Regions from separate parts of the Streptomyces sp. NPDC006430 genome, predicted to be linked through region 3. Evidence: riboswitches for the same ligand, from Rfam matches in the RefSeq annotation. Region 3 holds a riboswitch; each other region holds the start of a gene.
What was found. Region 3 has a riboswitch for thiamine pyrophosphate ahead of ABZZ20_RS32165 (thiamine ABC transporter substrate-binding protein). Riboswitches for the same ligand answer to the same signal wherever they lie in the genome.

Region 1 (10,312 bases), on a different contig from region 3:
CGCTCTCAATTTCCTTCATTTCCAAGGTCATTGGGGGTGGCGAACCATGCAGAATCGTGCCTGTCAACGCGTGCATATGCATCCGGACCACCCGCCCCACCGAGCCCTACTATCGGCACGCCATGACAGCAGCAGGGAAGCATCACGTGAGCCGGACCGAGACCACCCGGCGGGCCGCCGGCCGACAGGGCCGGGCCGGCATCAGGGACGTGGCCGCCGCAGCGGGCGTCTCGATCACGACCGTCTCCGACGCCCTCAATGGCAAGGGGCGGCTGCCGGACGCCACCCGCCGCCACGTTCGCGAGGTCGCAGACCGGCTGGGCTACCGCCCATCCGCCGCCGCCCGCACCCTCCGTACCGGCAAGTCGGGCCTCATCGGCCTGACCGTGACGACGTACGGGGATGAACCTTTCACCTTCACCGAATTCGCGTACTTCGCCGAGATGGCCAGGGCCGCCACCTCCGCCGCGCTCGCCCGCGGCTACGCCCTCGTCATCCTCCCCGCCACCTCTCGACACGACGTGTGGTCCAACGTGGCCCTCGACGGCACCGTCGTCATCGATCCCTCCGATCACGACCCCGTCGTCACTGAACTGGTCCGCCAAGGTCTGCCGGTCGTCTCCGACGGCCGTCCGGCCGGCTCCCTCCCCGTCACCGCGTGGGTCGACAACGACCACGAGGCCGCCGTGCTCAACCTGCTCGACCACCTCGCCGCCGCCGGCGCCCGCCGTATCGGGTTGCTGACCGGCACCACCACCGACACCTACACCCGGCTCTCGACCACGGCCTACCTCAGCTGGTGCGAGCGCGTCGGTCAGGACCCCGTCTACGAGTCCTATCCCGCCCACGACCCGTGCGCGGGTGCGGTCGCCGCGGACCGGCTGCTCGCCCGTCCCGACCGACCCGATGCCGTCTACGGCCTCTTCGACCCCAACGGGACGGATCTGCTCGCCGCCGCACGGCGCTACGGCCTGCGGGTCCCGGAGGACCTGCTGCTCGTGTGCTGCAGCGAGTCCACCGTGTACGCCAACACCGAACCGCCCATCACCACGCTCTCCCTCAAACCGCGCCGCATCGGCACCGCCGTCGTGCAGCTGCTCATCGACGCCATCGAGGGGGTCGACACCGGGCGACCGGTCGAACAGGTCGTCCCGACCGAGCTGATCGTCCGCACCTCCTCGCAGCGCAGGCAGCCCCGTACGACCGTCAGCCCACCCCGATCACCGGCACAAGACTGACCGTTCCACCGCGATACCGGCGAGGCCAACGGCTGCGCCTCGGATTTCAGAAACATCCATTTCGGGATAAAGCGACAGGAACGACTGGTTCCGCCCAGGATTCACCACCCCTGGTGCGTCACAGAGCGCGAGCTGCATTCCTATGATGGGCGCACGACATCACGGACCCTCCGCCCCGGAGGTCAGGAAGGTCCGCAGGTGTACGGCAGCGCGACGGTGGTGGAGGGGTCGATGACTCAGGGGGCCGGTCAGGGACCCGCGATGCGGACGGAGACGCTGCGGGACTTCCGGGTTCCGGTCACCGAGCCCGCCCCGTACGGCGTGCCCGCCGGGATTCCCGACGAGGCCCCCGTGTACGGCGAATACCCCGCGTACTACGGGGAGGGCGCGCCCGTGCCGCCTCCCGCCGCACCCGTGCCCCCGCCGCCGACCGCGCCCCCGGCACCGACCGTGCCCCCGCCGCCGACCCCCGTGCCCCCGCCGCCCGCTGCGGGCGGGCCGGCCGAAGAGGACGACCTCGAGGGCTACACCCCCACGCATCGCGATCTGCCGATCATCAGCCGCGGCGGACCCGGCGACACCGTCCAGGTCCAGTACGTCCCCCCGGAGACCCCGGCGGCCTCCGGCCCCGGCCCGCTCTATGTGGTCGGCGACGTCCACGGTTACCTGGACGAGCTCGTCGCCGAACTCCAGGCCCAGGGCCTGATCGACGCCGACCGGCGTTGGTCGGCCGGCAACGCCCGCCTCTGGTTCCTCGGCGACTTCACTGACCGCGGCCCCGACGGCATCGGCGTCATCGACCTCGTCATGCGCCTGTCCGCCGAGGCCGCCGCTGCCGGCGGCTACTGCAAGGCCCTCATGGGCAACCACGAACTGCTGCTCATCGGCGCCAAGCGGTTCGGCGACACCCCGGTCGCCTCGGGCGCCGGCACCGCCACCTTCCAGGCCGCCTGGCTCCTCAACGGTGGTCAGCGCACCGACATGGAGCGCCTGGAGGACGTACACCTGCAGTGGATGTCGCGGCTGGACGCGGCCGTCCTGGAAGACGGGCACCTGCTCCTGCACTCCGACACCACCGCGTACCGCGACTACGGCGACTCCATCGAGGACGTCAACGACACCATCCACGAGCTACTCAACCGCAACGACGCCGACATCACCTGGGACCTGTTCCGCAAGTTCACCAAGCGGTTCGCCTTCCGCGACGAGGAGTCCGGACCCCAGGCGGTGCGCGAACTCCTCGACACTTACGGCGGCGGCCGGGTCGTGCACGGGCACAGCCCCATCCCCTACCTGCTCGGCGAAGTGGGCACCGAGGACGGCGACGAATCGCGCGGCCCGGAGGCCGTGGACGGCCCGCACGTGTACGCGGAGGGCCTCGCCATCGCCATGGACGGCGGGGTGACGATGGCGGGCAAACTGCTGGTCGTACAACTCCCGCTGAACGACTGACGGTTATCAGAAGCGGGGTAATTTAAGGAAAGCCCCTGTCACCGCGTGGCATGGGCGCTCTACCATCGCCCTATCCGTAGCAGGCTCTCCTCCGTTTGTGCCGGCGCCCGGGTCTACGCGGGCAAACCGGTCCCCACGGAGCATCGGGGGATGCACATGAACAGCGCTCCGCACCTGCTGACCGAAGACCGACCGGAGTTCGATCGGCTCCTCGACGAGGCGCTGCGCACTGCGCACGAACGGCCCGAGCTCGCCACCCTCGGCGAACGTCTGAACGCCGAACAGCTGCGCACGATGGCCATCGCGGCCAGTGCACTGCTGTCGGCCGCGGCTGCGGCCGAGTACGACCACTACGTGAAACTCCGCGGGGAACGGCGCGACGAGGCCCTGTCCACCCGTGGATCGACGGGGGACCACGGCACCGGGCAGGGCGGCGGCGAGGACGGCGTGGGCGTCAGCGCGGTGGTCGCGGTGCTCGCACCGGTCCTGGCGGGCACCGCCATGCTGATCTTCCTGCTGGTGGGCTACATCCTGAAGGCGGTCGAGCCGGAACCGGCCTTCGCCGAAACGATGCTGACGGCAGGTTGGCTCTTCGGCGCGCTGACTGTGGTGTCCCTGCTGTTCGCGGTGATCGGGCTGCTGGTGACGGCCGTCCGCAACCGCGCGACCGAGGTGGTGGCACAGGACGATACGGAGGCGGTACCCGACGAGGTCGCACGGGCCCGCGAGGCCTGGCGGCACGCCCTGCTGGAGCGGGGCATCCTGCCGTTCCTGCGGGACGCACTGGCCGACCCGAGCGCCGGGCCGACCCGTCCGGCCCCCCGTACGCCGAAGGCCGGGCGCATCCCCAACCTGGGATACACCCGGCCCGACTTCACCAGCCCGGGATCCCCGTCACAGGGTCCCAGGCCCGGCTACACGCCTCCGGACTTCACCAGCCCCGACTTCGGCGGCCCGGAGCACAAGCCGCAGTGAGAACTGCCCGACGTCCGTTTCACGGAGGTCAGTTGCGGTCTTCACGCCCGAGAGCGTGGGCGAACTTGCCGCGGAGGGTGGCGCTACTGACGGAGTTGACCGGCACCCATACCTTGTCGCAGACGAGGGTCGGCGCAGTGGGCGGTCCGCTCCGGGTACAGAGGGTCTCGAACAGCAGGTTCGTTGTAGTCAGGACTCCGATCGACACACGGTTGTCGCCGTTGTTGGCGACGGAGATGGCACAGGCCCTGGTCGGGAAGGTGTGCGGCGGCGCGAAGCCATTGGTCAGGTCGTACCAGATGAAGGGGCCGGCGACGATGGGGGGAGCGGCGTTGATGGGGGGAGCGGCGTTGATGGGGCGGATACCCGCGTAGGCCTTTCCGTTGGTGAGGACGGCCCTGTACTCGGCCCCCTCGAAGGTGACGGAGTCAACGTCCTGGCACGGGCCAGCGGGACCCCTGCGCCCCTGCTCGCCCCTGTGTCCCTGCGGCCCGGTCGGACCCGTCGGACCTGTTACACCCTGCGCACCGGTCGGACCGGTCGGACCGGTCGGACCCGTAGGGCCTCGTTGGCCGCGCGGCCCGGCCGGTCCGGTCCGGCACCTGTCAGCCGAAGGCTGGCCGGCCGTCTTTGCCGGGCGCATCGCCTTGTTCTTGCTCTTCGCCACGTCGCAGCGGTCCGCGCCCTGCGCCACCACCGTCCCCGACGGCTGCGGAGCACCGACCGCAGCCGGGGCCGCGATACTCGCCAGCACCAGCGCCACGGAGGCGAAGGTGCCTCCGGCCAGCCAGCCGGCCCGTCGGGGCAAAGGCCCCAGGATGGATCGGGCCCTGTCCTCAGAACTCATGTACCGCTCCTCGCGAACACCGGATCGAATGGTCTCCAAAGTCCGGAAATAGGACCGGACTCCGCGGGTCATCTTGAAGTCCCCTGCCCCGCAGATCGCTCCGGCTCGCCCGCTCGTCAGCGGATCGGACCAGCGCCTCCCACCACATGGCGGTGTGTTCGGGGCCACCCGGGGTCGCACCGCGGCGTGCCGCCCCCTGCCGGCCCGGACCCGTCCCTAGGGTCAGCGGCCGTGAAGCCGACCATCTGCCTCTGCATGATCGTGAAGAACGAGTCCGCCGTCATCGAGCGCTGCCTGGACTCCGTACGGGACCTCATCGACACCTGGGTCATCTCGGACACCGGGTCCACGGACGGCACCCAGGAAATGATCCGGCACGCCCTGCGCGGCATCCCCGGCGAGCTCCACGAGGAGCCCTGGATCGACTTCGGGCACAACCGCAGCCTCAACATCGCTCGCGCCCGCGGCAAAGCCGACTACCTACTCCTCCTCGACGCCGACCTTGTTCTGCGCCGCACCGGTCCGCTTCCCCGACTCACGGCGCAGTCGTACATGCTGCGCCACGAGGGCGCGACGGAGTACCGCATCAAGCGCCTGGTACGCGGCGACCTCCCGTGGCGGTACGAGGGCGTCACCCACGAGTACCTCACGTGCGACCGCTCCGGCGAGCACGACGAGCGCGCCGGTGCCCAGGAGAACCTCGACGCGCTCTTCATCGAGGACCATGCGGACGGGGGCTCCCGGCACGACAAGTTCGAGCGGGACGCCCGGCTGCTCCGCGCCGAGCTGGAGCGTGACCCCTCCAACACCCGCACGATCTTCTACCTCGCACAGACGATGCGCGACATGGGCGACACGGCGGAAGCGATCCGGCTCTACGAGCGCCGCGCGGCCATGGGCGGCTGGGCCGAGGAGGTCTACTACGCCCTGCTCCAGGTCGGAGTCCTGAACGCCGAGGCCGAGAACTGGCCAACCGCCATGGACGCCCTTTCACTCGCATGGGAATCCCGGCCCACCCGGCTGGAGGCCTGCTACGAACTCGCCTCGCGCCTACGGATGATGGGCCGCCACCATGCGGCGCACGCGATCACCACGGCCGTCCTGGACCAGCCGGCTCCCGCAGACCTGCTGTTCGTCCAGCCGTGGGTGTACCGGTGGGGGCTGCTCTTCGAGCACTCCGTCGCCGCGTACTGGGTGGGCGACGCGAAGGCGTCACTGCGCGCCTGCAACCGGCTGCTCGCCCTGCCCGACCTGCCCGATGCCTACCGCCGACAGACGGAGGTCAACCGCGGTTTCGCCGCAGCCCGTAGTGGGCTCTCCGTCCCTGTTTCACGTGAAACATCGCGCCGCACGAAGGGCCGCGCGAAAGGCAACGCCAAGGGTGGTGCAAAAGGCCGCGCGAAGGTCTGACGCGAGGGCTTGCCGACGATCTCGGCAAGCCGTGCCGCGCGCCGCTCTGAGGAGCCCCTCTTGCCTCCCCAGAGCAGCGAAACGGCGAGGTCGGGCCGGTCAGTCGGCCAGCGGGAGGTACACCCGGTTGCCACTCGCCGCGAACTCGGCAGACTTCTCCGCCATACCCGCCTCGATCTCCTCGGCCTTCAAGTCGCCGCCGTGCTCACGGCGGATGTCCTGGGAGATCTTCATCGAGCAGAACTTCGGACCGCACATGGAGCAGAAGTGCGCGGTCTTGGCCGGCTCCGCCGGGAGCGTCTCGTCGTGGAACTCGCGGGCCGTGACCGGGTCGAGGGCCAGGTTGAACTGGTCCTCCCAGCGGAACTCGAACCGCGCGTCGGACAGGGCGTCGTCCCATTCCTGGGCGCCCGGGTGGCCCTTGGCCAGGTCCGCCGCGTGCGCGGCGATCTTGTACGTGATGACGCCGGTCTTCACGTCGTCACGGTTGGGCAGGCCCAGGTGCTCCTTCGGCGTGACGTAGCAGAGCATCGCAGTGCCCCACCAGGCGATCATCGCGGCGCCGATGCCGGAGGTGATGTGGTCGTACGCCGGGGCGACGTCCGTGGTCAGCGGGCCGAGCGTGTAGAACGGCGCCTCCTCGCAGATCTCCTGCTGGAGGTCGATGTTCTCCTTGATCTTGTGCATCGGGACGTGTCCCGGGCCCTCGATCATGGTCTGCACGTTGTGCCGCTTGGCGATCGTATTCAGCTCGCCCAGCGTCTTCAGCTCCGCGAACTGGGCCGCGTCGTTAGCGTCCGCGATCGAGCCGGGGCGCAGGCCGTCCCCGAGCGAGTACGTGACGTCGTACGCCGCGAGGATCTCGCAGAGCTCCTCGAAGTTCGTGTAGAGGAAGTTCTCCTTGTGGTGCGCCAGGCACCACGCCGCCATGATCGAGCCGCCACGCGAGACGATGCCGGTCTTACGGCGGGCGGTCAGCGGCACGTACGGCAGCAGCACGCCGGCGTGGACCGTCATGTAGTCGACGCCCTGCTCGGCCTGCTCGATGACCGTGTCCTTGTAGATCTCCCACGTCAGGTCCTCGGCGCGGCCGTCGACCTTCTCGAGTGCCTGGTACAGCGGCACGGTGCCGATCGGCACCGGGGAGTTGCGCAGCACCCATTCGCGGGTGGTGTGGATGTTGCGGCCGGTCGAGAGGTCCATGACCGTGTCGGCGCCCCACTTGGTCGCCCACGTCATCTTCTCGACCTCCTCCTCGATGGAGGAGGTGACGGCAGAGTTGCCGATGTTGGCGTTGACCTTCACCAGGAACCGCTTGCCGATGATCATCGGCTCGATCTCCGGGTGGTTCACGTTCGCCGGGAGCACCGCACGACCTGCGGCGATCTCTTCGCGTACGACCTCGGGGGAGACGTTCTCGCGGATCGCGACGTACTCCATCTCCGGGGTGATCTCCCCACGGCGGGCGTACGCGAGCTGCGTGACGGCGGCACCGCCACGCCCGCGGCGGGGCTGGCGGGGACGGCCCGGGAAGACCGCGTCGAGGTTCTTGAGGCCACCGCGCGGCGAGGTGTGCTTGATGCCGTCGTCCTCGGGGCGCACGGGACGGCCCGCGTACTCCTCGGTGTCACCTCGGCCGATGATCCAGTTCTCGCGCAGCGGCGGCAGGCCGCGGCGCACGTCGGTCTCGATCTGTGGGTCGGTGTACGGGCCGGACGTGTCGTACAGCGTCACGTCCTTGCCGTTGGTGAGGTGGACCTGGCGGACCGGCACCCGGATGTCGGGGCGCGAGCCCGCCACGTAGCCCTTGTGCCAGCCCGGCTGGCGCTCGGTCTGGCCGTCGGCGTCCTGGCTGACGGCAGGCGTGCGTGCGTCCTGAATGGTCATGAGACCTGATCTCCCTACGCCGGCATTACCCGGTAACAGGTTCGGCGGTCGACGCAGCCTCGTCCCGTACGCATGCGTGCCGCGCGTACGGTGATCAGCGCCCTCTCAGCCCGGTGCTCCGAGCTCCCGCGTTGTGCAAAGGTGACCCCACGCTAGCGTCATCTGTGGCGTGCTGAACAGTGGGCCCCCTCATCTCTTGCGATGATCTGCCGGTGACGTCTTCGCCGCAGCCCACCACCGAGCCCATCGAGCCCACGGGTCGCTCTGACCACGCGCAGACGGACCCCGGGCACGACCACGGCCCATCCCACGGCCACTCCCACGGCGGTCATTCGCACGGCCACGGCCACGGCCACGGGCCGGCGGCACCCGTCTCGAAGCACCTGCGCAAGGTCATCGCGGCCGTGCTGATCCCCTTCGCCGTCGCCGTCTTCGTCGGCATGGCGCTGCTCTGGCCGGGCGGCGCGCCCGCCCACGAGCGCTCCGGAGTGGGCTTCGACCGCCAGACGCAGCAGGGCCGCGTCGTCGCGGTCGAACGGGTCGACTGCAAATCCGTGAACGCCTCGCAGGTGCCGCCCACCGGCAACACGTCGACCCCGGAGGGCCGCGAGGCCCAGGCTGCGCAGACCGGTGAGTGCAAGAAGGCCACCATCGAGGTCAGCACCGGGTCAGACAAGGGCCGCACCTTCTTCGAGATCGTCCAGCCGGGCGCACCTCGGCAGTTGGCCGACGGCCAGGAGGTGGTCGTCGCGTACGCACCGGACGCGCCCCGGGACCTCCAGTACTCCGTGATCGACGTGAACCGCAAACTGCCCCTGGCGCTCCTCGCAGCCGTCTTCGCGGTGGCGGTGGTCGTCGTCGGCCGCATGCGCGGTGTGTTCGCGCTGATCGCGCTGGTCGTCAGCTTCGGCGTACTGACGCTCTTCATCCTCCCGGCCATCCTGCAGGGATCGAACCCGCTGGTCGTCGCGGTCGTCGGCGCCAGCGCCATCATGCTCATCGCGCTCTACATGTGCCACGGCCTGACCGCCCGTACCTCCGTCGCCGTCCTCGGGACGCTGGTCTCACTGCTGCTGATCGGCCTGCTGGGCTCGCTGTTCATCGACTGGGCGTTCCTCAGCGGCAACACCGATGACAACACCGGGCTGATCCACGGGCTCTACCCGAACATCGACATGAGCGGTTTGCTGCTCGCCGGCGTGATCATCGGATCGCTGGGGGTGCTCGACGACGTGACGGTCACGCAGACCTCGGCGGTCTGGGAACTCCACCAGGCCGACCCTTCAATGGGCTCGCGCGCCCTTTACCGTGCGGCCATCCGGATCGGCCGCGACCACATCGCATCGGTGGTCAACACCCTCGTGCTGGCCTACGCGGGTGCGGCGCTGCCGCTCCTGCTGCTGTTCTCGATCGCCAACAGCAGCATGGGTTCAGTGGCCAACAGTGAACTGGTCGCGGAGGAGATCGTACGGACCCTCGTCGGGTCGATCGGTCTGGTGGCCTCGGTCCCGGTGACGACGGCACTGGCTGCGCTGGTCGTTTCCGCCGACCGGCCGGGAACCCCGGCCGGCGCAGCGGCCTCGGGGCCGGTCCGCGGGGGCCGGGGGCGGCGGCGCAAGCGGTGACGGAGCGGCGGCTCCGACGGTGCGGCCGGCGGGAACGGCTGATCGGTTCGTACGCGGTGCGGCGTCCGCGCGGGGCCGGAGCGGCTGGCTGACCCGGGTGGCTCGGGGGCCCGGGGCGGCTCGACCTCTCCGGCCGGCTCGGCTTCTGCGGCCGGCTCAGCCCGCGTTCTGCTCGTTCTGTCGGGAATCCGCCAGGATCTTGTTGAGCGCCTCTTCGAGGTCGCCCTCGAAGTCACCGAGGCTGCGCTCCTGACCGAGCGGAACAAGCCGGTCGGTGCGGTCGAGGAACGCGACGAGCGGCGCCGCGCCGGCCCGGAACAGGGCCCGGTCACAGCCGACCTGAAGCCGGATGTGGACATCGGACAGTTCCTCGGGACGGGTGGGGGCGATGTGCACATCGCCGTCACCACACGGCTTGTTGATGCCGTCGAGGAGCAGTTCCCGGCCGAACGCCCAGGTCACGGGCGCATCTCCGGGAAGGTGGAAGGTCAGTCGCACTGCGTAGGGATCACGGCTGTCGTACCGGAGTTCCACCGGGATCCGGAACGAGAGCTCCTCGGAAACGAGGAAGCTCATCATGACCTCTGCCTGTACCGACTCGCGCATTGACAACCCCGCTGTAGTGGAAGTGGCCAGGAATGATCCCCCAGGGCCCTCTTGACAAGGGTGGTGGAAGCCCACGCAGATCACAAGGAGTGAGTTTTCAGATACTGATAGAGAACGAGAGGGTGCTCAACAGCGCGCCTACTTCACTCCGTAGTCGATCGACCACATACAGCAATCGTTCCTGCTGGCACAAAGGGAGGGAAATCGCCATAGTTGCCGCAACATCGCCGACAGTGATGGGGATGGCCGCGCACACCGTGCCCAAAGCATAT
Region 2 (10,312 bases), on a different contig from region 3:
GAGGAGGGACTCGGCTGTCGGACCCCCGGCCGGATAGCGGTACGTCCCGCTGATCGGGTTCATCACGACCGTGCCGCTGGACACCCGCACGTGCACCTCGGGGCTGGCCCCGACGAGCGTGCGCCCACCCGTCACGCGCCCCCGCCCGTTCGAGGAGGACCGTTCGGGCCCTTGTCCGTTTCCGGTGTGCACGACGTACGTCCAGTACGCGCCCCGCTCGCCCAGCAGCAGCCGTCGGAACAGCGCGAGGGCGTCGGCCCGGCCGAAGCCGTCGATCCGACCCTCGTACGTCCGCCGGATGACGAAGTTCGCGCCCTCGCCGCGCCCGATCTCGTCCCGGATCACGCGCTCGACGATGGTCGCGTACTCCTCGTCGGGCACGTCGAAGCCGCCGCCCTCGACCCGCACGGGGTGGTCCGGCAGTGCGGCCAGCACCTCGGCGAGGGGCAGCTCGTACGCCTGCTCGGCGACCAGCACGCTCAGGGGCGTGCCGTCGTCGCGCACGTCGAAACCGCGCTCCCGGATCTGTCGGAAGGGGACGAGGGCGAGGGTGGGCAGAGCGCGGACGGGTAGATCGGCGAGGTGCTCGACCTCGTGGACCGCGCCGATCAGGAGCTCGACGGTGTCGTGGTCGCGGCCGGGCGTCCGGCGGCGCAGCAGGGCGAACGGCGGGCAGGAGTCGTCGTCGAGCAGGCCGAGCAGTCGGCCGGGTTCCGTGCGGCGTTCCATGGTGGTCGTCCTTTCGGTGGATCTCTTCGAAAGGGGCGGCCGGGCTTCGCACACACCGAAGGCCGCCCCTCGGGGCGGCCTTCGCGTCGTTCGTGTCAGTGGGTACGCGCGAGGTGTGGGCCGCCGGGAGCGGTCCACCACCAGTTCTGGATCACGTGCGCGTACATGCGGGAAACCCTAGCCCACCCGGCGGCGCGACGGGCCGACAACACCAGGAGAGACATCCGTCTCACGTAGTGGGCGTCGGAGTGGACGCCGCGCGTGACGACGTAATGTGTACGGGGTGACCGTGAACGCTGAAACCCAAGCCCCCGCCGACAAGGCGACCTGGCGAGACCTTCCCGCGGCGCAGCAGCCTTCGTACCCCGATGCCGAGGCACTGCGCGCTGTCGTCGCGGACCTCGAGTCGTATCCTCCGCTCGTTTTCGCGGGTGAGTGCGACCAGCTGCGCGCCCGTCTGGGAGCCGTCGCCAAGGGCGAGGCGTTCCTGCTCCAGGGCGGCGACTGCGCCGAGGCCTTCGACGCCGTGTCCGCCGACCACATCCGCGCCAAGCTGAAGACGCTGCTCCAGATGAGTGCCGTACTGACGTATGCGGCCTCCGTGCCCGTCGTCAAGGTCGGCCGCATCGCGGGCCAGTACTCCAAGCCGCGCTCCAAGGACACCGAGACCCGCGACGGCGTCACCCTGCCGACCTACCGCGGCGACTCCGTCAACGGCTTCGCCTTCACCGAAGAGGCCCGGATCCCGGACCCCGAGCGGCTGAAGCGCATGTACCACGCGTCCGCGTCGACGCTGAACCTGGTGCGCGCCTTCACCACCGGCGGTTACGCCGACCTGCGCCAGGTGCACGCCTGGAACCAGGACTTCGTGAAGTCCTCCCCCTCCGGGCAGCGCTACGAGCAGCTCGCGCGGGAGATCGACAACGCGCTGAACTTCATGAAGGCGTGCGGCACCGACCCGGCCGAGTTCAAGGCGGTCGAGTTCTACGCCTCCCACGAGGCGCTGCTGCTCGACTACGAGGGCGCGCTGACCCGCACGGACTCGCGCACCGGCAAGCTGTACGACACCTCCGGCCACATGGTCTGGATCGGCGAGCGCACCCGCCAGCTGGACCATGCGCACATCGAGTTCTGCTCGCAGATCGCCAACCCGATCGGCATCAAGCTCGGCCCCACCACCACGGTGGATGAGGCGCTCACGTACATCGACCGCCTGGACCCCGAGCGCCAGCCGGGCCGGCTGACCTTCGTCGTCCGCATGGGCGCCGACAAGGTCCGCGACAAGCTCCCCGAGCTGGTCGAGAAGGTCACGGCCTCGGGCGCGACCGTCGCCTGGGTCACCGACCCGATGCACGGCAACACCTTCGAGGCGGCCTCCGGCCACAAGACGCGCCGTTTCGACGACGTGCTCGACGAGGTCAAGGGCTTCTTCGAGGTCCACAAGGCCCTCGGCACCCACCCGGGTGGCATCCACGTCGAGCTCACCGGTGACGACGTCACCGAGTGCGTGGGCGGCGGCGACGAGATCTTCGTCGACGACCTGCACCAGCGCTACGAGACGGCCTGCGACCCGCGGCTCAACCGCAGCCAGTCCCTGGACCTGGCCTTCCTGGTCGCCGAAATGTACCGCGATCAGTGAGTGCCGTTCGTGACGGCCTGAACGCCTGAACAGCTACGACAGTGGGGCGCGGATCCGTGTGATCCGCGCCCCACTGTCGTTCCCGGGACTTTCCGGCGACCCGCACTTTAGGTACGGTTAGGTAAGCCTCACCGAATCGGGGATGGCTCAAGAACCGTTCCTGTCAGGGAGGTGAACCGCGTGTACGTCTGCTCTTGCTTCGGCATCACCGACGAGCAGGTCAAGGACCACGCGGCCGCCGGGGCCTGCACCCCCCGCCAGATCGCCTCGGTGACCAAGGCCGGCACCGACTGCGGATCCTGCGTGCGCACCATCCAGGGCATCCTGGGTCGTGGGGCCTGCCCGCGCCGGGAGCTGTTGGAGAAGGGCAAGGCGTCCGCCGCGCTCGCCGCCGCCCCGGAGCTCGCGGAAGCCGCGTAGGGGCCCTACCCCACGCCGGCGCGGCCCTCGGGCCCGTCCCCGGTTTTCGGATCAGCTCTCCGGCTGCTCGATCTGCTGCGCGAGGTAGAGAGGCTCCCCGAGGCTCTCGACGAGCTCCAGCTGGGTGTCGAGGTAGTCGATGTGGTGCTCCTCGTCCGCGAGGATGTCCTCGAACAGACGCGCGGAGGTCACGTCGCCCTTGCCGCGCATCACCTCGATCCCGCGCTTGAGGCGGTCGATCGCCTCCACCTCGACCTGCCGGTCCGCCTGGAACATCTCCGTCACTGTCTGGCCGACCCGTACGTGGAAGAGGCGCTGGTAGTTCGGAAGCGCGTCCAGCATCAGGATGCGCTCGGTGAGCTTGTCCGCGTGCTTCATCTCGTCCATGGACTCGGCGCGGGTGTAGTTCGCGAGCTTGGTCCAACCGTTGCTGTCCTGGATCCGGTAGTGGAGCCAGTACTGGTTGATCGCCGTGAGCTCGCCGGTCAACTGCTCGTTCAGAAACTCGATGACCTCGGGGTCGCCCTGCATCGCAGAGGCTCCTTCCAAGCAATGTCAGCTACGTGACGGGGCCGGGGCACCTCCCGGCCGGAGACCGGGGGGAGTGCGCGCATCCTCGCACCGCCACGGGGGGTCGTCCAGTAAGTACCTCCTTAGTGGGAGTTGCCATGACTTGCCCGTATAGGGAGGTACCAGGTCGTGACCACCCCGCAGCGTCTGTCACCATGGAGCCATGGGTCAGCCGGAAAGCCGGGAATCTCCGGAAGCAGAGCAGCTGGAGCTTCCACCGGGGCAGCGGTTGCAGCGAGGCTGGCCGGTCACCCACTACGGGCCGGTCCCCAAGTTCAAGCCGGACCGCTGGGAGTTCCGCGTCTTCGGGGCCACCGCCGACGGCGAGAAGCACTGCTGGAACCACGAGGAGTTCACGGCCCTGCCGTTCGAATCGGTCGTGGCGGACCTGCACTGCGTGACGAAGTTCAGCATGCTCGGCGCCGAATGGGGCGGGGTCCTCGCCCGCCGGATCCTCGCCCTGGCGCCACCGGCGCCGCAGGTCACGCACGTGATGGTGTGGGCCGAGTACGGTTTCAGCTCCAACCTGCGGCTGGCCGACTTCGCTTCCGAGCGCACCGTGTTCGCCACCCACCAGGGGGGCGAACTGCTCACCGCCGAGCACGGTTTCCCGGTGCGGCTCGTGGTTCCGCACCTGTACGCCTGGAAGGGTCCCAAGTGGGTCCGCGGCATCGAGTACATGACCGCCGACCGCCGCGGCTTCTGGGAGGAGCGCGGCTACCACAACATCGGCGACCCCTGGCGCGAGCAGCGCTACTCGTACCAGGAGGAGCCGGGGGACGGCCCCGAGCTGTAGCCGGTCGTGACGGCGAAGACGATCGCTACGGGACAGCCCTCAGGGCTGGTGGAAGCCGCGCAGTTCCTTCAGCAGCGCCACGTCCCTCGCGTGCCCCTCCTTGCCGCCCGGCGTCTCGATGATCAGCGGGACGCCCTCCGTCGCCGGGTGCGCGAACAGCTCCGCGAACGCGTCCCGGCCGATGTGACCCTGCCCGATGTTGGCGTGGCGGTCCTTGTGGGCGCCCACGCCCTCCTTCGAGTCGTTGGCGTGGATCAGCTTCAGCCGCCCCTCGCCCACCGTGTCCACCAGCAGGTCGAGCGTCTGCTTGACCCCGCCCGGCTCCGCCAGGTCGTGCCCGGCGGCGAAGACGTGGCAGGTGTCCAGGCAGATCCCGAGCTTCGGATGGTGGTCCAGTGCCTCGAAGTACGGACCGAAGTCCCAGGTCCGCGAGCACAGCGAGGAGCCCTGCCCGGCCGTGGACTCCAGCAGCAGGAACGGGTCGTCGTCATGCGTCAGCTCGTCCAGCAGGGCCAGCACGTGCTCCCTGACCTGCGTGTACGCCGCCTCCCGCGGGCGCCCTCCGGTCGCCGAGCCGGTGTGGACGACCACGCCGAGCGCGCCGATCTCCCGGCCGCGGCGCAGTGAGTGCCGCAGGGACTCCACCGACTTCTCGACGGTCGCCTCGGTGTGCGAACCGAAGTTGATCAGGTACGGGGCGTGCACGTACGCCGGGATCGACCCGGCCGCGCACCCGGCACGGAACAGTTCGTCCTGCGCCGGGTTCCCGACCGGGGTGGCCCAGCCGCGCGGATTGGCCACGAAGACCTGGACGGCCTCCGCCCCCATCTCGCGGGCGTACGTCAGGCCCACCGAAGCGAGCCCGCCCGCGACGGGGATGTGCCCGCCTACGGGATTGCGCACGGCCCGTTCCATCCGCTACAGCCCCTTGGTCCGCAGGACGATCGTGCTGCCCTCCGGGGCGCTCTGGCCGCCCGCAACCGACTGGGCGTCCACCGTGTTGCGGAAGGAGAGGAACGGACGTTCCACCTTCACCTTGAAACCGGCCGCCTCCAGCGTCCTGCGCGCCGCGTCCGCCTCCTGCCCGATCACGTTCGGCACCGGGATCTGACGGGGGCCCTTGGAGAGGGCGAGCGTCACCGTGTCGCCCGCCGCGGCCTGGGCGCCGGCGCCGACCGACTGGTTGGCGACCGTACCGGCCGGGAAGGGCGAGTTGATCTGGTCGGCGGCCGTCTCGACCTTCAGCCCGAGGTCCTGGAGGGCTTCTCGGGCCTGGTCGAGGGGCCTGCCGGTCACGTTCGGCACCGGCACCGGCCGGCCCTTGCTGACCACGATCGTGATCGCCGTGTCGGGTGCCCGCCGCTGTCCGCCCCCCGGGTTGGTGTCGATCACCGACCCCTGCGCGACGTCCTGGCTGAACGCCTGCGTGATCAGGCCGGGCGCCAGACCGCTCTTGGTCAGCTCGGCCTTCGCCTCCTCCAGCGGCCGGCCCTTGAGATCGGGCACGACGACGACCTGCGGACCGCGCGAGACGGTCAGCACCACAGCGCCGTTCCCGCGGATGCGCTTGCCGCCCGCGGGGTCGGAGTCCATCACCGTCCCGCGGTCGAAGGCGTCGCTGAACTTCCGGTCGACCCGCTTCACGCCGAGCCCGGCGGCGGACAGCTCGGACTTGGCCTGCTCCTCCGTCTTGCCGAGCAGGTTGGGGACCTTCGTGAACTGGCCCGAGTTGATGTACCAGACCCCCGTGCCGAGGCCCAGGGCGAGCAGGACCCCGACGACGACGAGGAGCACGCCGCGGCGCGGTCGACGCCCCGCCGGGGGGGCCGGCGGCTGCGGCAGCGCCTCGGGACCCTCCGGGAGCTCCAGCCGGGAGGTGCGCTGCACGAGCTGGTCCCCGGCCACTGCCGAGGACGTCCTCGGCGGTGTCGCGACGGGCCGCGGGACCACGCTGGTGCGGTCCTCGGTGGAGCTCCGCTCCACGGCACGGGCCTGCGGCGGTATGGCGTCCAGCTCGGCGTCGGTCAGTCGCGCCCGGACGTCGAGGGTCAGCCCGAGGAGGGCGGCGGCGTCGGAGGGCCGCAGGTCCGGGTTGCGGGCGGCGGCGCACGTGACGAGCTCGTCGAGGCCGACCGCGAGACCGGGGACGGCTGCCGACGGGGGCGGCACGTCCTCGTGGAGCTGCTGGTACAGCACCTGGGCGGGGGTGCCGCCGGTGTGCGGCTTGGAGCCGGTGAGCATCTCGTACAGGACGACGCCGCAGGCGTAGACGTCCACACGGGTGTCGCCGAAGCCGGTCTCGATCTGCTCGGGTGCCAGGTAGGAGACGGTGCCGAGGACGGAACCGGTGGTGCTGGTGACCGTGTCGACGGACCGGACCAGTCCGAAGTCCGCCACCTTGACCCGTCCGTCGTCGCCGATCAGGACGTTCTCGGGCTTCATGTCGCGGTGCACGAACCCGGCCCGGTGGGCGGCGCCGAGGGCCGCCAGGACCGGTTCGAGGATGTCGAGGGCCGCGCGGGGCTGGAGCGCGCCCCGCTCGCGGAGCACGTCGCGCAAGGTGCAGCCGGAGACGTACTCCATGGCGAGGTACGTGTACGGCCCGTCGGTGCCCTGGTCGAAGACGGCGACGACGTTGGGGTGGGCGAGACGGGCGATGGACTTCGCCTCGCGGATGAACCGGTCGACGAACGCGCCGTCGGCGGCGAGGGCCGGATGCATCACCTTCAACGCGAGGACGCGGTCGAGGCGGGTGTCGACGGCCCGGTAGACCGTGGCCATGCCGCCGGCCGCGATTCGGGCATCGATGCGGTAGCGGCCGTCGAGCGTCTGCCCGACGAGGGGGTCATCCAGGGTCGTGTCCACCCGGCGATTCTACGAGCGTCCGGGACGGCGCCGGGCTGGGGCGGGTCGGGTTGCAGCGCACCTGTGACGTCCCGCCACCGTTTCCCCTCCCGTACCGCGCCCCGCGGCGCGCCCGGTTTCCCCTCCCGCACTGCGCCCGCACGAGCCCCGGCGCCGCCGCCCCGAGCCCCGTACGACGGGCGTCGGCGGGGCCGGAGCGGCCGGCGGGAACCTCCCCGCGGCAGCGGTCAGAAGGCCGGGCGTTCCGGGTCCAGAGCGGCCCGGCCCTCCGTGGGGGATGAGGCCTCGGCGAAGCGGCGTTGCGGGATGCGGCCCGCGCGGAAGGCCAGGCGGCCCGCCGACACCGCGTCGCGCATGGCCGCGGCCATCAAGGCGGGGGCCTGCGCCCGCGTCACCGCGGAGGCCAGCATCACTGCGGCGCACCCCAACTCCATCGCCAGCGCCACGTCCGACGCGGTGCCCGCGCCCGCGTCCAGGATCACCGGCACGCCGGCCCGCTCCGCGATGAGCTCGAAGTTGTGCGGGTTGCGGATGCCCATGCCCGAGCCGATCGGGGACCCCAGCGGCATGATCGCCGCGCAGCCCGCGTCCTCCAGTTTGCGGGCCAGTACCGGGTCGTCGTTCGTGTAGGGCAGCACGGTGAAGCCCTCGTCCACCAAGGTCTCCGCCGCATCCAGCAGTTCGACCCCGTCCGGCAGCAGGGTCCGCTCGTCGGCCACCACTTCCAGCTTGATCCAGTCCGTGCCGAGCGCCTCCCGGGCCAGCCGGGCCGTCAGTACCGCCTCGCCCGCCGTGAAGCAGCCCGCGGTGTTCGGCAGGACAGCGATCCCGAGGCGGGACAGCACCGAGAGCACCGAACCCTGGACGGTCGGGTCGAGCCGGCGCATCGCCACCGTCGTGAGCTCCGTACCGGACGCGATCAGCGCCCGTTCCAGCACGTCCAGGCTCGGGGCCCCGCCCGTTCCCATGATCAGGCGGGACGAGAAGGTCCGGCCGCCCAGCACGAAAGCGTCGTCTGCCATCGCGTTCAACCCCCCTGCACAGCGGTGAGGACCTCGACGCGGTCGCCCTCGCCCACCGGCGTGAGCGACCACTGCCCGCGCGGCACCACGGCCTCGTTGAGTGCGGCCGCGACGCCGGACGGTGCCGCGGTCAGGGTGGCGACCACCGCGTCGAGGGTGGTGCCGGCCGCGACCTCGCGCGGCTCGCCGTTGACGGAGATGGTCATGCGTAGGACTCCTGACGTGCGGGGCAGAAGCGGCGCGGGGTGAACGGGCGGGCGATCTCCGGCAGGCTGCCGGTGGTCAGCAGGTCCGCCATCACATCGCCGGTGAGCGGGGTCAGCAGCACCCCGTTGCGGTAGTGCCCGGTGGCCACGTGCAGGCCGGGCAGGTCGGTCGGGCCGAGCAGCGGGGCGTTGTCCGGGGAACCGGGCCGCAGTCCGGCCCGGGTCTCGGTCAGCGCCAGTTCGGTGATGCCGGGCACCAACTCGTGTGCGTCGCGGAGCAGTTCGTACACCCCGCCCGCGGTGACCGTGGTGTCCCAGCCGAGTTCCTCGCTGGTGGCGCCGATGACCAGCTCGCCGTTCTCGCGCGGCACCAGGTACACGTGGCTGCCGCGCACGACCGCCCGTACCGTCCGCGACAGGAACGGCGCGTACGCCGCCGGCACCGCGAGCCGGAGCACCTGCCCCTTCACCGGCCGTACGGGAGGCAGCGCGTGGGCCGGTACTCCGGCCAGCTTGCCGCTGAGCGAGCCGGCCGCCAGGACCACCTGGTCGGCGCGCAGCTGCGTACCGTCGTCGAGCAGCGCGCCGACGGCCCGGTCGGCGGTCACGAGCAGCCGCTCCGCGCCCGCCCGTCGGATCTCCACGCCGGCGCCCTCGCAGGCGGCCAGCAACGCGGCTGCCAGGCGGCGCGGATCGACCTGGTGGTCGCCGTCCACGCGCAGGCCGCCGCGCACGCCGGGGGCCAGCATCGGCTCCAGGCGGCGGCACTCGCGGCCGGTGAGCCACTCGGACTCCAGCCCGCAACGGCGTTGCAGGGCGTGCAGCTCGCGCAGGTGGAGCCGGTCGTCCGCGTCGAGGGCGACCGCGAGGGTGCCGCAGGCGCGGTAGCCGATGTCCGTCCCGCCGCTGGCGTCGGCCAGCTCGGCGGCGAACTCCGGGTAGCGGGCGGCGGAGGCGAGGCCCAGGCCCAACAGGGCCTCCTCGCCGTAGTGCAGCTCGGAGACGGCGGCGAGCATGCCGGCCGCCACCTGGGCGGCGCCGCCCCCGGGCGCCGGATCGGCGAGCACGGTCCGCAGCCCGCGCTGCGCCGCCCGCCAGGCCGTGACCAGTCCGATGATCCCGCCCCCGATGACGAGGACGTCGGATCCCGCGGTGGGTCCCGCGGTGGGTCCTGTGTCGGATCCCTTCCGAGATGAATGCATGGGCGTCCAGCCCCTCCCTTCGCCGGCATGACCCGGATCAGGTTCGTACGGTCGGAGGCCGTCCAGCCTCCCTCTCAGCCCGGTGCGTCCGGACTCCCGCGATAGGTACGGCAGCCAGGTTAACCCCGGTGCCGGCCCCGGGTAAGGCTGCCTCCCCGGGCCGCTATTCCTGACGTACTGTCAGATCGCTAGGGTGGGTGGCGTGAGCGAGCAGACGGAACAGACACAGAGCGGCGTCGTCATCGTCGGCGCCGGAATGGCCGGGGTGCAGACCGCGGTCGCCCTTCGTGAGCAGGGGTGGAGCGGCCCCGTGACCCTGTTGGGCGCCGAGCCCCATCAACCCTACGACCGGCCTCCGCTGTCGAAAGCGGTCCTGCTCGGCAAGGCCGAGGACTCCGCCTTCGACGTGGACTTCGAAGGGCTGGACATCGAGCTCCGCCTCGGTGTCGAGGTCACCGGGCTGCGGGCCGCCGAGCGCGAGCTCGACACCGAGGCCGGGCCGGTCCCCTACGAGGTCCTCGTGCTGGCGACGGGAGCCGAACCCCTGACCCTGCCCGGGGCCGAAGGCGTCCCCGGCGTGCACCTGCTGCGCACGCTGGACGACGCGGCCCGGCTGCGACCGGTGCTGGCCGAGGCGCCGGCGACCGTGGTCGTGGGGGCGGGGTGGATCGGCGCGGAGTTCGCCACCGCGGCCCGGGAGGCGGGCTGCGCGGTGACCGTGGTCGAGGCGGCGGACCGGGTGCTGGCCGGGGCGCTGCCGGCGGAGGTCGCGGCCCCCATGGCGCAGTGGTACGAGGAGGCCGGGGCAGCCCTGCTGACCGGCGCCAAGGTGGCCTCGGTGGAGCCAGGGCGGGTCCTGCTCG
Region 3 (10,312 bases):
AGCGGCTTGGCCCGCAAGCGCCCCGGCGCCTTGACCCGTGCCGAGTCCCAGCGGGTCGCCCTGGCCCGGGCGCTGGTCAACGAGCCCGCGGTGGTGTTCGCCGACGAACCCACCGCCCCGCTGCACCGCGCCGAGCGCGCCCTGCTGCTCCGTACGCTCACCACCGCGGCCCGCTCGCACGGCATCACCGTGCTGCTGGCCACCCACGACGAGGAGATCGCCGCCTCAGCCGACCGCCGGGTGGCCCTCCTCGACGGCCGCCCCGCCGGGACCGCGGCCGCCATCGAGGTCAACGTAGACGGCCCGTCCGACGAGACCCCGGAGGGCCAGTCCGCGTGCTCGCTCTCCGCCTAGCCCGCGGCTCCCGCCCGCTCGTCCAGCTGCGCCGGCTGCTGGTCGCCGCCGCCTGCGCGGGCACCGGATTCCTCCTGCTGTACGTGCTCGCCGCGGCCGTGGCCCAGCCTGCCGGATCGTTCCCGCGTCTGCTGTGGGCCCTGATCCCGCTCGCCGTCACCGTGCAGCTCGCGGTCGCCGTCGCCCGGACCGACCCCGCGACCCGCCCCCGGGAGGGGCTGGACGCCGTCGGACTGGGCCCCCTGCGGCTCACCCTGGTCGCGGCGATCTCCACCGCCGTCTCATGCACCCTGGGCAGCGCCCTGGCCCTGGCCGCCTTCCTGCACCTGCGGGGTGAGCTCGCCGGTCTGCCCTTCGACGGAGCGGGATCCGCACTGCTGCACGCCGACCGACCACTGCCCGTGGCAGCCGCCCTCACCCTGCTGGCGCTCGTCCCGCTGACTGCCTCCGCCGCCACGGCCCTCGCCCTGCGCCCGCGCCCCGCGCCGGCCCCGCAGACCGCACTGCCCTGGGGCATCGCGCTCACCGCCTGCGGACTGGCGGTCGAGGCGTACGCGGGCCTCGGCAGCGCCTGGATGCCGGCCGGCTGGGCGCTGACCGCCGTCGGGCTCTCCTTCGCCGGCCCCGGCCTGGCCCATGGCTGCGGGTCCCTCATCCAGGCGGTCCGCCCGGGCGCCGGGCGGCTGCTGGCCGGGCGGATCCTGCAGGAGGAGGCCCCCAGGCTGGGCGGCCCCCTCGGCGTGCTGTGCGCGATCGGTGCGGGCCTGCTCACCACCGCGGCGCTGCGTGACCGGGGAGGGGTTCCCGTCCCGCTGGGCCCGATGGCCGTGCCGGCCGCCGCCCTGGTCGTGCTGTGCGCCGCCGCGACATTGGTCACAGCCGTGGTGGAGGCCCGTCAGGCCCGCTCCGCCGCCCGCGCGACCCTGCGCGACCTGGGCACCCCGGGCGCGGTCCTGCGTACGGCCGCGACCCTGCGGGCCGCCGTGCTGGTGGCCGTGTGCGTACCCCTCAGCTGGGGTGTGGCACAGCTGACGTCGCTGGCGTTGACCCGCTGACGCGGACAGCCCTTAGGGTGGGCCGAATGGTCAACGCAGACATCGAGATCGATACGCTCGCCGCATTCGACCAGGTCGTGGCCCGCGGCTCGCTCAGCGGTTACCGGATCCAGTCGGTCAACCTGCTGGAGCGCACGTTCGCTCTGCTGTCCGCCGACACCTCCGCGGCGGTCTTCCTGGGCTGCGCGATGGAGCCCGACGCCTCGGCGAAGGTACGCGCGGACGGCGCACTGGTCTTCCAGCCCGTGCCGGACCTGCCCTTCAACCCGTACCGGAGCCTGCTGTACACGGCCGACGAGCTCTTCGCGGGGCTGTCCGCCGGCTATGAGGCCACCTCGGACGCCGAGACCTACGCCTGGTTCCAGGAGACCTCCTCGGACGGCGACGTCTTCTCCTCCATGCTGCGGTCCGTCCACGACGACGCCGTCTCCGACGCCCTCGACGAGCACCTCGCCGGTGCCCGGGTGGTGGGTGTGATGGGCGGCCACGCGATGACCCGCGGCAGCCTGCACTACCTGGGCGCGGCGGAACTGGGACGGTCGCTGGCCCGGTCCGGGCTGACGGTGGCCACCGGTGGCGGTCCCGGCGCGATGGAAGCGGCCAACCTCGGCGCCTACCTGGCTCCGGCTGCGGACGAAGCCCTTCCGGAGGCGCTGGAGATCTTGGCCAAGGCGCCGTCCTTCGCACCCTCGGTGTCCGACTGGGCCCGGACGGCGTTCGCCGTGCGGGAGCGTTGGCCCGCCGGCGGCACCTCGGTGGGCGTCCCGACCTGGTTCTACGGGCACGAGCCGCCGAACGCGTTCGCGAGCCACATCGCCAAGTACTTCGCCAACGCCACCCGGGAGGACGGGCTGCTCGCCCGGTGCAACGCGGGCGTGGTCTTCCTGCCGGGCGCGGCGGGCACGGTTCAGGAAGTCTTCGACAACGTCACGCCGAACTACTACGAGTCACACGGTGAGCCGACCCCGATGGTGCTGGTCGGGCGCGCGCACTGGACCGAGCACCTGCCGGCGTGGCCGCTGCTCCAGGCGCTGGCGCGCGGCCGGGCGATGCAGTCCCGGATCGCGCTGGTCGACTCGGTGGAGGAGGTCCCCACCGTGCTCGCCTCGATGAACTGAGGGATGGTGCGAGGCAACTTCCCGGCCCGATCGCACGTCTGCCTTAGGTAAACACACCGCAAAAACCTGCCAGACGTGAACGGAGCCCTCGGTGCTCATAGGCCTGCTGACCGCGATCGCGGCGTCCATCTGCTACGGAACTGGATCCGTCCTGCAAGCCGTGGGGTCGCGGCGGGCGGCCCGGACGTCTCCGGCTGCCGCCGGCGTGACCGCGCACGGCGGTCCGAACCTTTCGTCCACCGCGAAGGCCGCGATGACGTGGGAGTTCATCGTCGGCACCGTCCTGGACTTCGTGGGCTTCGGCCTGGGCGCGTTGGCCGCCCGGCTGCTGCCCCTCTTCCTCTCCCAGACGGTCATCAGCGCCAACCTGGTGATCACGGCCGTGCTGAGCGTGAAGATGCTGGGCATCCGGCTGACCCGGAAGGAATGGACCTCGATCGGGGTCGTCTGCGCGGCGCTGGTGCTGCTGGCGACGGCGGCGGGCCACGAGGGCGGACACCACGCACCGATGTCCACGCACTGGTGGCTGTTCGCCGTGACCCTGCTGATCATCGCGGGCGGCACGGTGGCCGTACGCTTCCTGGGCGCCCGGGCGGCGATCCTGGCGGGCCTCCTGTCCGGCCTGGCCTTCGGCGCACTGGGCGTCGGCGTCCGGATCCTCGACGGGGTCGAGCCGTTCGAGCTGGGCACCCTGCTCGCCGACCCGGCCCTGTACGCCATTCTGCTGGCGGGCGTCGGCGGCATGTACCTGCATACGGTCGCCCTCCAGATCGGCTCGGTGAACGGCGCGACCGCGGCGCTCGTGGTCGGCGAGACCGTCCTTCCGGGTGCGATCGGCGTGCTGTGGCTGGGCGACGCGTCCCGGCCGGGCCTGGCGTGGCTGGCCGTACTGGGCTTCGTCCTCGCGGTGACCGGCGCCGTCGCCGTGGCCTGGTACGGCAACCACGACGGAGCAGATACCCCCGCGCAGGAGCAGCAGCCCGTTCCCGTCCCCTGACGCAGGCCCGGCGAGTTCCTCGGGGGCGCCCTACGGTGAGGAGATGGACCACCGTGGCGACCGGGTGGCGCCGGCCTGTTTCGTGGCCGGCGCGCTGTTCGCCGGGGGCAACGCCGTGGGGATCAGGCTCTGCGTCCGCGAGCTCGACCCGTTGTGGAGCGCCGCCCTGCGGTTCGGCGCCGCGGCGCTGCTGCTCGCCCTCGTCGTGGTCGCGCTCCGACTGCCGTGGCCGCGCGGGAATGCGCTCGTCGGCGCCGCTCTGTTCGGGCTGCTGAACTTCGGGGTCACCTTCGCCCTGACGTACTACGCGCTCGTGGACATCCACGCGGGGATCGGGCAGACGACGCTCGCGCTGGTGCCCCTGGTCACGCTGCTGCTCTCGGTGCTGCAGGGACAGGAGCGACTGCGGCCCACCGCCCTCGGCGGCACCCTGTGCGCCGCCGCCGGGGTGGCCGTGATCTCCCGGGCGCCCCTGCAGGGGTCGGTACCGTTGCTGTCCCTTCTGGCACTGCTGGGCAGCGTGCTCTGCTTCGCCCAGTCGGCCGTGCTGGTGGAACGGCTACCGAAGGTGCATCCCGTGACCATGAACGCGGTGGGGATGGTGGCGGGCGCCGTGGCCCTGTTCGCCGGCTCCCTCCTCGCGGGGGACCGCTGGGTGCTCCCCGAACGCGCCACCACCTGGTGGGCGCTCGCCTATCTGGTCGTGGCGGGTTCCGTGCTCACCTTCGTCTGCTATCTGCTGGTGATCCAGCACTGGGGCGCCTCCCGCGCCGCGTACGCCTTCGTCGTGGTCCCCGTGTTCGCGATCACCGCGTCGGCCTGGCTCGACGACGAACCGCTCACCATCACGCTGCTGCTGGGAACCCCGCTGATCCTCGCCGGGGTGTACCTCGGGGCGCTGCGCCGCCCCCGGCGCAGTACCCGAGCGCCGGTCAGGCCGCCGGGAGGACAACCACCTCGCTCGGGGTGAAGGAGACCGCGACCCGATCGCCCACCTCGGGGGCACCGGCCAGTCCGCATGCCGCCTCCAGCACAGGTCCTGCCTCCGGGCGCAGCCGCAACGCCACGTGCGTGCCCCGGAACGTGCGGGCGAGCACCTCGCACCGCAGGCCGGCGGCAGCCAGCACCACGCCCGAGGGCCGGACCAGGATCCGCCGCTCCCCCTCCGGCGACCCGGCGGGCACCACGACCTTCCCCCACGCGGTCGCGGCGGCCCCGCCCGCCACCGTCGCCGGGATCACGTTCTCGAACCCGAGGAAGCGGGCGACGAACTCCGAGGCAGGTCGCTGCCAAACCTCCAGCGGGGTCCCCGCCTGCGCGATCCGCCCCTCCTGCATCACCACCACCCGGTCGGCCAGGGCGAACGCCTCGCCCTGGTCATGGGTGACGGCCAGCACCGTGGTCCCGAGCCGGGAGAACAGCTCCCGCAGCTCCACCACCAGCCGCTCGCGCAGCCCCCGGTCCAGCTGGCCCAGCGGTTCGTCCAGCATCAGCAGCCTCGGCGACGGGGCGAGTGCCCGGGCCAGGGCGACCCGCTGCTGCTCACCGCCCGAAAGGGAGGACACCGACCGGCCCTGGGCCCCGGGAAGCCCGACCAGCTCCAGCAGTTCCGCGACCCGGGCCTCGTACGAGCCGCTCGACGACCGCCCGGCACCCCGCATGCGCAACCCGAAAGCGACGTTGCCGCCGACGTCCCGGTGCGGGAACAGCTGGTGGTCCTGGAACATCAGGCCGACCCCGCGCCGGTGCACGGGTACCCGCGCCTGGTCCGCCCCGCCCAGCAGGACCTGCCCGGCGGAGACGGGCTGGAGCCCGGCGACGACCCGCAGCAGCGTGGACTTGCCGCTCCCGCTCGGCCCCAGCACGCAGACGATCTCGTGCTCGGCGACCTCCAGGTCCACCGCATCGACGACCGCACGCTCGCCGAAGCGGACCGACACCCCGGCCAGTGAGAGCAACGTCATCAGAACTCTCCCGAGGTCTTGTCGGGGCGCAGCCGCTCCAGCACCAGCAGGGCCGCCGCGCACACCAGCATCAAAATCGTGCTCAGGGCCATCGCCTGCCCGTAGTTCAGTTCACCGGCCCGACCCAGCAGCCGTGCCACGGCCACCGGCAACGTCGGGCGGTCGGGCCGTGCGATGAACACGGTCGCGCCGAACTCCCCCAGCGAGACCGCGAAGGCGAATCCGGCTGCGATCAGCAGCGCCCGGCGCACCAACGGCAGGTCCACCTCCCGCCAGGCCCGCAGCGGGGACGCCCCGAGCACGGCGGCGGCCTCACGCAACCGCGCGTCGACGGCGCGCAGCACCGGCAGCATGGTCCGTACGACGAAGGGCACGCCGACCAGTGCCTGGGCCAGCGGCACCAGGATCCAGGAGGTCCGCAGGTCCAGCGGTGGCTCGTCCAGGGTGATCAGGAACCCGAAGCCGACCGTCACCGCCGACACCCCGAGCGGGAGCATCAGCAGGGCATCGAACCCGCGCACGAACCGACCCGCGCGCCGGGTCAGCGCCGCGGCTGCGAGCCCCCCGATCAGCAGGGCGATGGCGGTGGCCGCGAGCGCGTACTGCAGGGAGTTCCAGATCGCCTCCAGCGGGGGCACCAGGAACGTTCCTCCACCGGCGCCCGCGTCCTGCAGTGCCCGATAGAAGCCGAACCCGTACCCGCCGGGGGCGTCGAAGGACCGTTCCACCAGCACGCCCAGCGGCGCCACGATCAGCAGGGCCACCGTCAACAGGACCGCGCCCAGCAGGGCGCGCTGCCCGAGACCGGTCGGCCGGTGTCCGGTCCGCCCCGGGTCCACCATCCGCAGGGCGGTCTCCCTCCTGCGGACGGTCCGGGCGTGGACGGCGAGGATCAGAGCGACCGCGACGAACTGCACCATCGTCAGGGCGGCGGCCGTCGGCAGGTCCAGTAGCTGGGCGGTCTGCCGGTAGACCTCCACCTCCAGCGTGGCGTACGAGGGTCCACCCAGGATCTGTACGACGCCGAAGGAGGTGAAGGTGAACAGGAACACCATCAGCGAGGCGGCGCCCACCGCCGGTGCCAACGCCGGCAGGGTCACCTGTCGCCAGGCCGTGAACCGCCCGGCGCCCAGCACCCGAGCGGCTTCCTCCTGGCGCGGGTCCAGCTGCGCCCAGAGGCCACCGACCGTCCGTACGACGACCGCGTAGTTGAAGAAGACGTGCGCGAGCAGGATCGCCCACACGGTGGTGTCCAGCCGGACGCCCCACCACTCGTCCAGCAGCCCGCCGCGCCCGACCAGCGCGAGGAAGGCGGTGCCGACGACCACCGTCGGCAGCACGAACGGGACCGTGACCATCGCCCGCAGCACCTGTTTGCCGGGGAACTCGAAGCGTGCGAAGACGTACGCGCCGGGGAGCGCGATCAGCAGCGTGAGCGCCGTGGACGCACAGGCCTGCCAGGTGGTGAACCAGAGCACCTCGGCGATGTCGGGCCGGGCCAGCACCTCGCCGATCCGCCCGACCTGCCAACCCTCGTCGGTCTTGATCCCGCGGCCGACGATCGCGACGACGGGGTAGGCGAAGAACAGCCCGAAGAAGGCGAGCGGCACGGCCATCAGAGCGAGCCTGACGGCCGCGGCGCGCACGCCCTCCTTCGCGGGAGTGCTCTCGCGTCCTACTTCACGACCAGCGAGGACCACGTCTTGACCCACTGCTCACGGTTCTTGGCGATGGTCTGCGGAGCCACGTCCTCGGGCTTCTCGATGACCACGCCGTGCTTCGTGAACAGCTCCGGCAGCTTCGCGTCCTTGACCACCGGGTTCACGAACATCTGGAGCGGCATGTCCTCCTGGAACTTCTTGCTCACCAGGAAGTCGAGGAGCGCCTTGCCGCCCTCCTCGTTCTTCGCTCCCTTGAGCAGGCCCGCGAACTCGACCTGGCGGAAGCAGGTACCGGTGGAGACGCCCGTGGGGGCCTCGGCCGGCTGCGGCTCGCCGTACAGGACCTCGACCGGCGGGCTGGAGGCGTAGGAGACGACCAGCGGACGGTCGCCCTTGGCCTTCTTGCCGCCCGCGGAACCGGAGAAGCGCTCGTTGTAGGCCTGCTCCCAGCCGTCCACGACCTCCACGCCGTTGGCCTTGAGCTTGCTCCAGTAGTCCTTCCAACCCTCCTCGCCGTACTTGCCGACGGAGGCGAGCAGGAATCCGAGTCCGGGCGAGGAGGTCGCCGCGTTCTCGGTGACCAGCAGGTTCTTGTACTCCGGCTTGATCAGGTCATCCAGCGTCTGCGGCGGGGCCAGCTTCTTTTCGGCGAAGTACGCCTTGTCGTAGTTCACGCAGATGTCGCCGGAGTCGATCGGGGTGACCCGATGCTCCTTGTCGAGCACGTACTCGGGCTTCACCTCGGCCAGGCCCTTGGCCTCGTACGGGGTGAAGATGCCGTTGTCGAGGGCGCGCGAGAGCAGCGTGTTGTCCACACCGAAGAAGACGTCGCCGCGCGGGGAGCCCTTGGTGAGGATTTCCTGGTTGAGGGCGGCGCCCGCGTCCCCGGACTTGAGGACCTTGACGGTGTAGCCGCTCTGCTGCTCGAACTCCTTGAGGACCGTGTCGGTCACGTTGAAGGAGTCGTGGGAGACGAGCGTGACCGTCTTGGGCTTCGGCCCTCCGCTCTCGGCGTCGGCGGACTTGTCCGGGCTCCCGCCGCCGCAGGCGCTGAGCGTGGTGACGCCGAGCGCGGCCGCGAGCGCTGCGCCCGCGAACTTCCTGGTGGTGCTCACTGGTGAATTCCTCCTGGGATGACCAGGAGAAGACGCGGCCCTGCCCGGCGCTCAGTGCGAGCGGTCGCCGGGCAGGGCGCAACAGCTTGAGTGGTGACCGAACTTCCTACCCCGAATGACCGGGGCGAGGTTCAGAGGGTCTGCAGCTACGGTTGCCGCACTCTCAGCGCTGTGGCGCTCCCCTGTCGGAATATGCAATTGGTTCGGCCACAGGGTACCCCGTGGCCGAACGGAGGCGGAGAACAGCGGAAGCTAGCGCTCCGAAGCGGCCAGCTGGCCGCACGCGCCGTCGATCTCCTGACCGCGGGTGTCACGTACGGTCACCGGCACGCCGTGGCGGGCGATGGCTTCCACGAAGGCCCGCTCGTCCTCCGGACGCGAGGCGGTCCACTTCGAGCCCGGCGTCGGGTTCAGCGGGATCAGGTTGACGTGGACGCGCTTGCCCTTCAGCAGCCGACCGAGGAGGTCGCCCCGCCAGGCCTGGTCGTTGATGTCGCGGATCAGGGCGTACTCGATCGAGATGCGACGACCGGACTTCTCGGCGTACTCCCAGGCCGCGTCGAGGACCTCGCGGACCTTCCAGCGGGTGTTCACCGGGACGAGGGTGTCGCGCAGCTCGTCGTCCGGGGCGTGCAGCGAGACCGCGAGGCGACACTTGAAGCCCTCGTCGGCGAACCGCAGCATCGCCGGCACCAGGCCGACGGTGGACACGGTGATGCCACGCTGCGACAGGCCCAGGCCGTCGGGCTCGGGGTCGGTGAGGCGACGGATGGCACCGACGACCCGCTTGTAGTTGGCGAGCGGCTCGCCCATGCCCATGAAGACGATGTTGGACAGCCGGGCCGGGCCGCCCGGGACCTCGCCGTCGCGCAGTGCACGCATGCCGTCGACGATCTGGTGGACGATCTCGGCGGTGGACAGGTTGCGGTCCAGACCGGCCTGGCCGGTGGCGCAGAACGGGCAGTTCATACCGCAGCCGGCCTGCGAGGAGATGCACATGGTGACCCGGTCGGGGTAGCGCATCAGCACGGACTCGACGAGCGTGCCGTCGTGCAGCTTCCACAGGGTCTTGCGGGTGGTGTCGTCGTCGCAGGAGATGTGCCGGACGACGTTCATCAGCTCGGGCAGCAGCTCCTGCTGGAGCTTCTCGCGGGAACCCGCGGGAATGTCCGTCCACTGCGCCGGGTCGTGCGCGTAGCGGGCGAAGTAGTGCTGCGAGAGCTGCTTGGCCCGGAACGGCTTCTCACCGATCGCGGCGACCGCCTCGCGCCGCTCCTCGGGCGTGAGGTCGGCGAGATGCCGGGGCGGCTTCTTGGCTCCGCGAGGGGCGACGAAGGTGAGCTCTCCCGGGACGGGGCGGGCCATGGCAGGTACTCCTCGTAAGACGAAAGGCGCGCCGCAGAAGCAGCGCGCCTTTCAAGGGTAACCGGCCGGACCCACCCGAAGCCTTCGGACGTACGTCGCCCCCGCCCGCCGCGGTCCCCCGATGAACCGCCCGCCGGCGGAAGCCGGGGAGGCCGGGACCGGTCAGGACGGGTCGGTGACCACCGGGGTCAGCCCGTGCCGACGAACGCCGCCAGCAGCAGCCACACCACCGGGGCGGTGGGCAGCAGGGAGTCGAGCCGGTCCATGATGCCGCCGTGGCCCGGCAGCAGGGTGCCCATGTCCTTGATGCCCAGGTCCCGCTTGATCATCGACTCGCCGAGGTCGCCCAGCGTGGCGCTGACCGCGACGGCGAGACCGAGCAGCAGCCCCTGCCACCAGATGCCCCCGTCGATCAGGAACTCCATGCACAGCGCGCCGGCCGCCATCGCGAAGGCCACCGCGCCGAGCAGGCCCTCGCGGGTCTTGCCGGGGCTGATGCGGGGCGCGAGCTTGGTCTTGCCGAAGCGCCAGCCCACCGCGTAGGCACCGGTGTCGCTGACCACGGTCAGGACCAGGAAGGTGACCACCCGTTGCGGGCCGTCGTCGGCAGTGAGCAGCATCGCCACGAACGTGGCGAGGAACGGCACGTAGAAGGCCGCGAAGACGCCGGCCGTGACGTCCTT

Region 1: another riboswitch for thiamine pyrophosphate. It lies ahead of thiC (phosphomethylpyrimidine synthase ThiC); the one in region 3 lies ahead of ABZZ20_RS32165 (thiamine ABC transporter substrate-binding protein).
Region 2: another riboswitch for thiamine pyrophosphate. It lies ahead of thiO (glycine oxidase ThiO); the one in region 3 lies ahead of ABZZ20_RS32165 (thiamine ABC transporter substrate-binding protein).

Annotation. Positions count from the first base shown of each region.
Region 1 covers NZ_JBEXQA010000009.1:62,272-72,583, reverse strand. The annotation lists gene ABZZ20_RS15915 (LacI family DNA-binding transcriptional regulator) at 123-1,238, shown strand; gene ABZZ20_RS15910 (metallophosphoesterase) at 1,470-2,690, shown strand; gene ABZZ20_RS15905 (hypothetical protein) at 2,841-3,665, shown strand; gene ABZZ20_RS15900 (hypothetical protein) at 3,694-4,512, opposite strand; gene ABZZ20_RS15895 (glycosyltransferase) at 4,744-5,922, shown strand; gene thiC (phosphomethylpyrimidine synthase ThiC) at 6,022-7,809, opposite strand; TPP riboswitch at 7,804-7,949, opposite strand; gene ABZZ20_RS15885 (YibE/F family protein) at 7,989-9,434, shown strand; gene ABZZ20_RS15880 (SsgA family sporulation/cell division regulator) at 9,591-10,040, opposite strand; gene ABZZ20_RS15875 (helix-turn-helix domain-containing protein) at 10,138-10,312, opposite strand, start outside.
Region 2 covers NZ_JBEXQA010000006.1:236,736-247,047, forward strand. The annotation lists gene ABZZ20_RS12395 (chorismate-binding protein) at 1-729, opposite strand, end outside; gene ABZZ20_RS12400 (trp operon leader peptide) at 825-953, opposite strand; gene ABZZ20_RS12405 (class II 3-deoxy-7-phosphoheptulonate synthase) at 1,013-2,368, shown strand; gene ABZZ20_RS12410 ((2Fe-2S)-binding protein) at 2,549-2,788, shown strand; gene bfr (bacterioferritin) at 2,840-3,319, opposite strand; gene ABZZ20_RS12420 (sulfite oxidase-like oxidoreductase) at 3,522-4,154, shown strand; gene ABZZ20_RS12425 (deoxyribonuclease IV) at 4,194-5,069, opposite strand; gene pknB (Stk1 family PASTA domain-containing Ser/Thr kinase) at 5,073-7,019, opposite strand; gene ABZZ20_RS12435 (thiazole synthase) at 7,247-8,041, opposite strand; gene thiS (sulfur carrier protein ThiS) at 8,047-8,247, opposite strand; gene thiO (glycine oxidase ThiO) at 8,244-9,449, opposite strand; TPP riboswitch at 9,447-9,559, opposite strand; gene ABZZ20_RS12450 (FAD-dependent oxidoreductase) at 9,652-10,312, shown strand, end outside.
Region 3 covers NZ_JBEXQA010000037.1:16,577-26,888, forward strand. The annotation lists gene ABZZ20_RS32130 (ATP-binding cassette domain-containing protein) at 1-354, shown strand, start outside; gene ABZZ20_RS32135 (hypothetical protein) at 336-1,409, shown strand; gene ABZZ20_RS32140 (LOG family protein) at 1,436-2,527, shown strand; gene ABZZ20_RS32145 (hypothetical protein) at 2,619-3,524, shown strand; gene ABZZ20_RS32150 (EamA family transporter) at 3,568-4,494, shown strand; gene ABZZ20_RS32155 (ABC transporter ATP-binding protein) at 4,457-5,488, opposite strand; gene ABZZ20_RS32160 (iron ABC transporter permease) at 5,488-7,104, opposite strand; gene ABZZ20_RS32165 (thiamine ABC transporter substrate-binding protein) at 7,164-8,264, opposite strand; TPP riboswitch at 8,350-8,458, opposite strand; gene rlmN (23S rRNA (adenine(2503)-C(2))-methyltransferase RlmN) at 8,517-9,629, opposite strand; gene ABZZ20_RS32175 (phosphatidate cytidylyltransferase) at 9,818-10,312, opposite strand, start outside.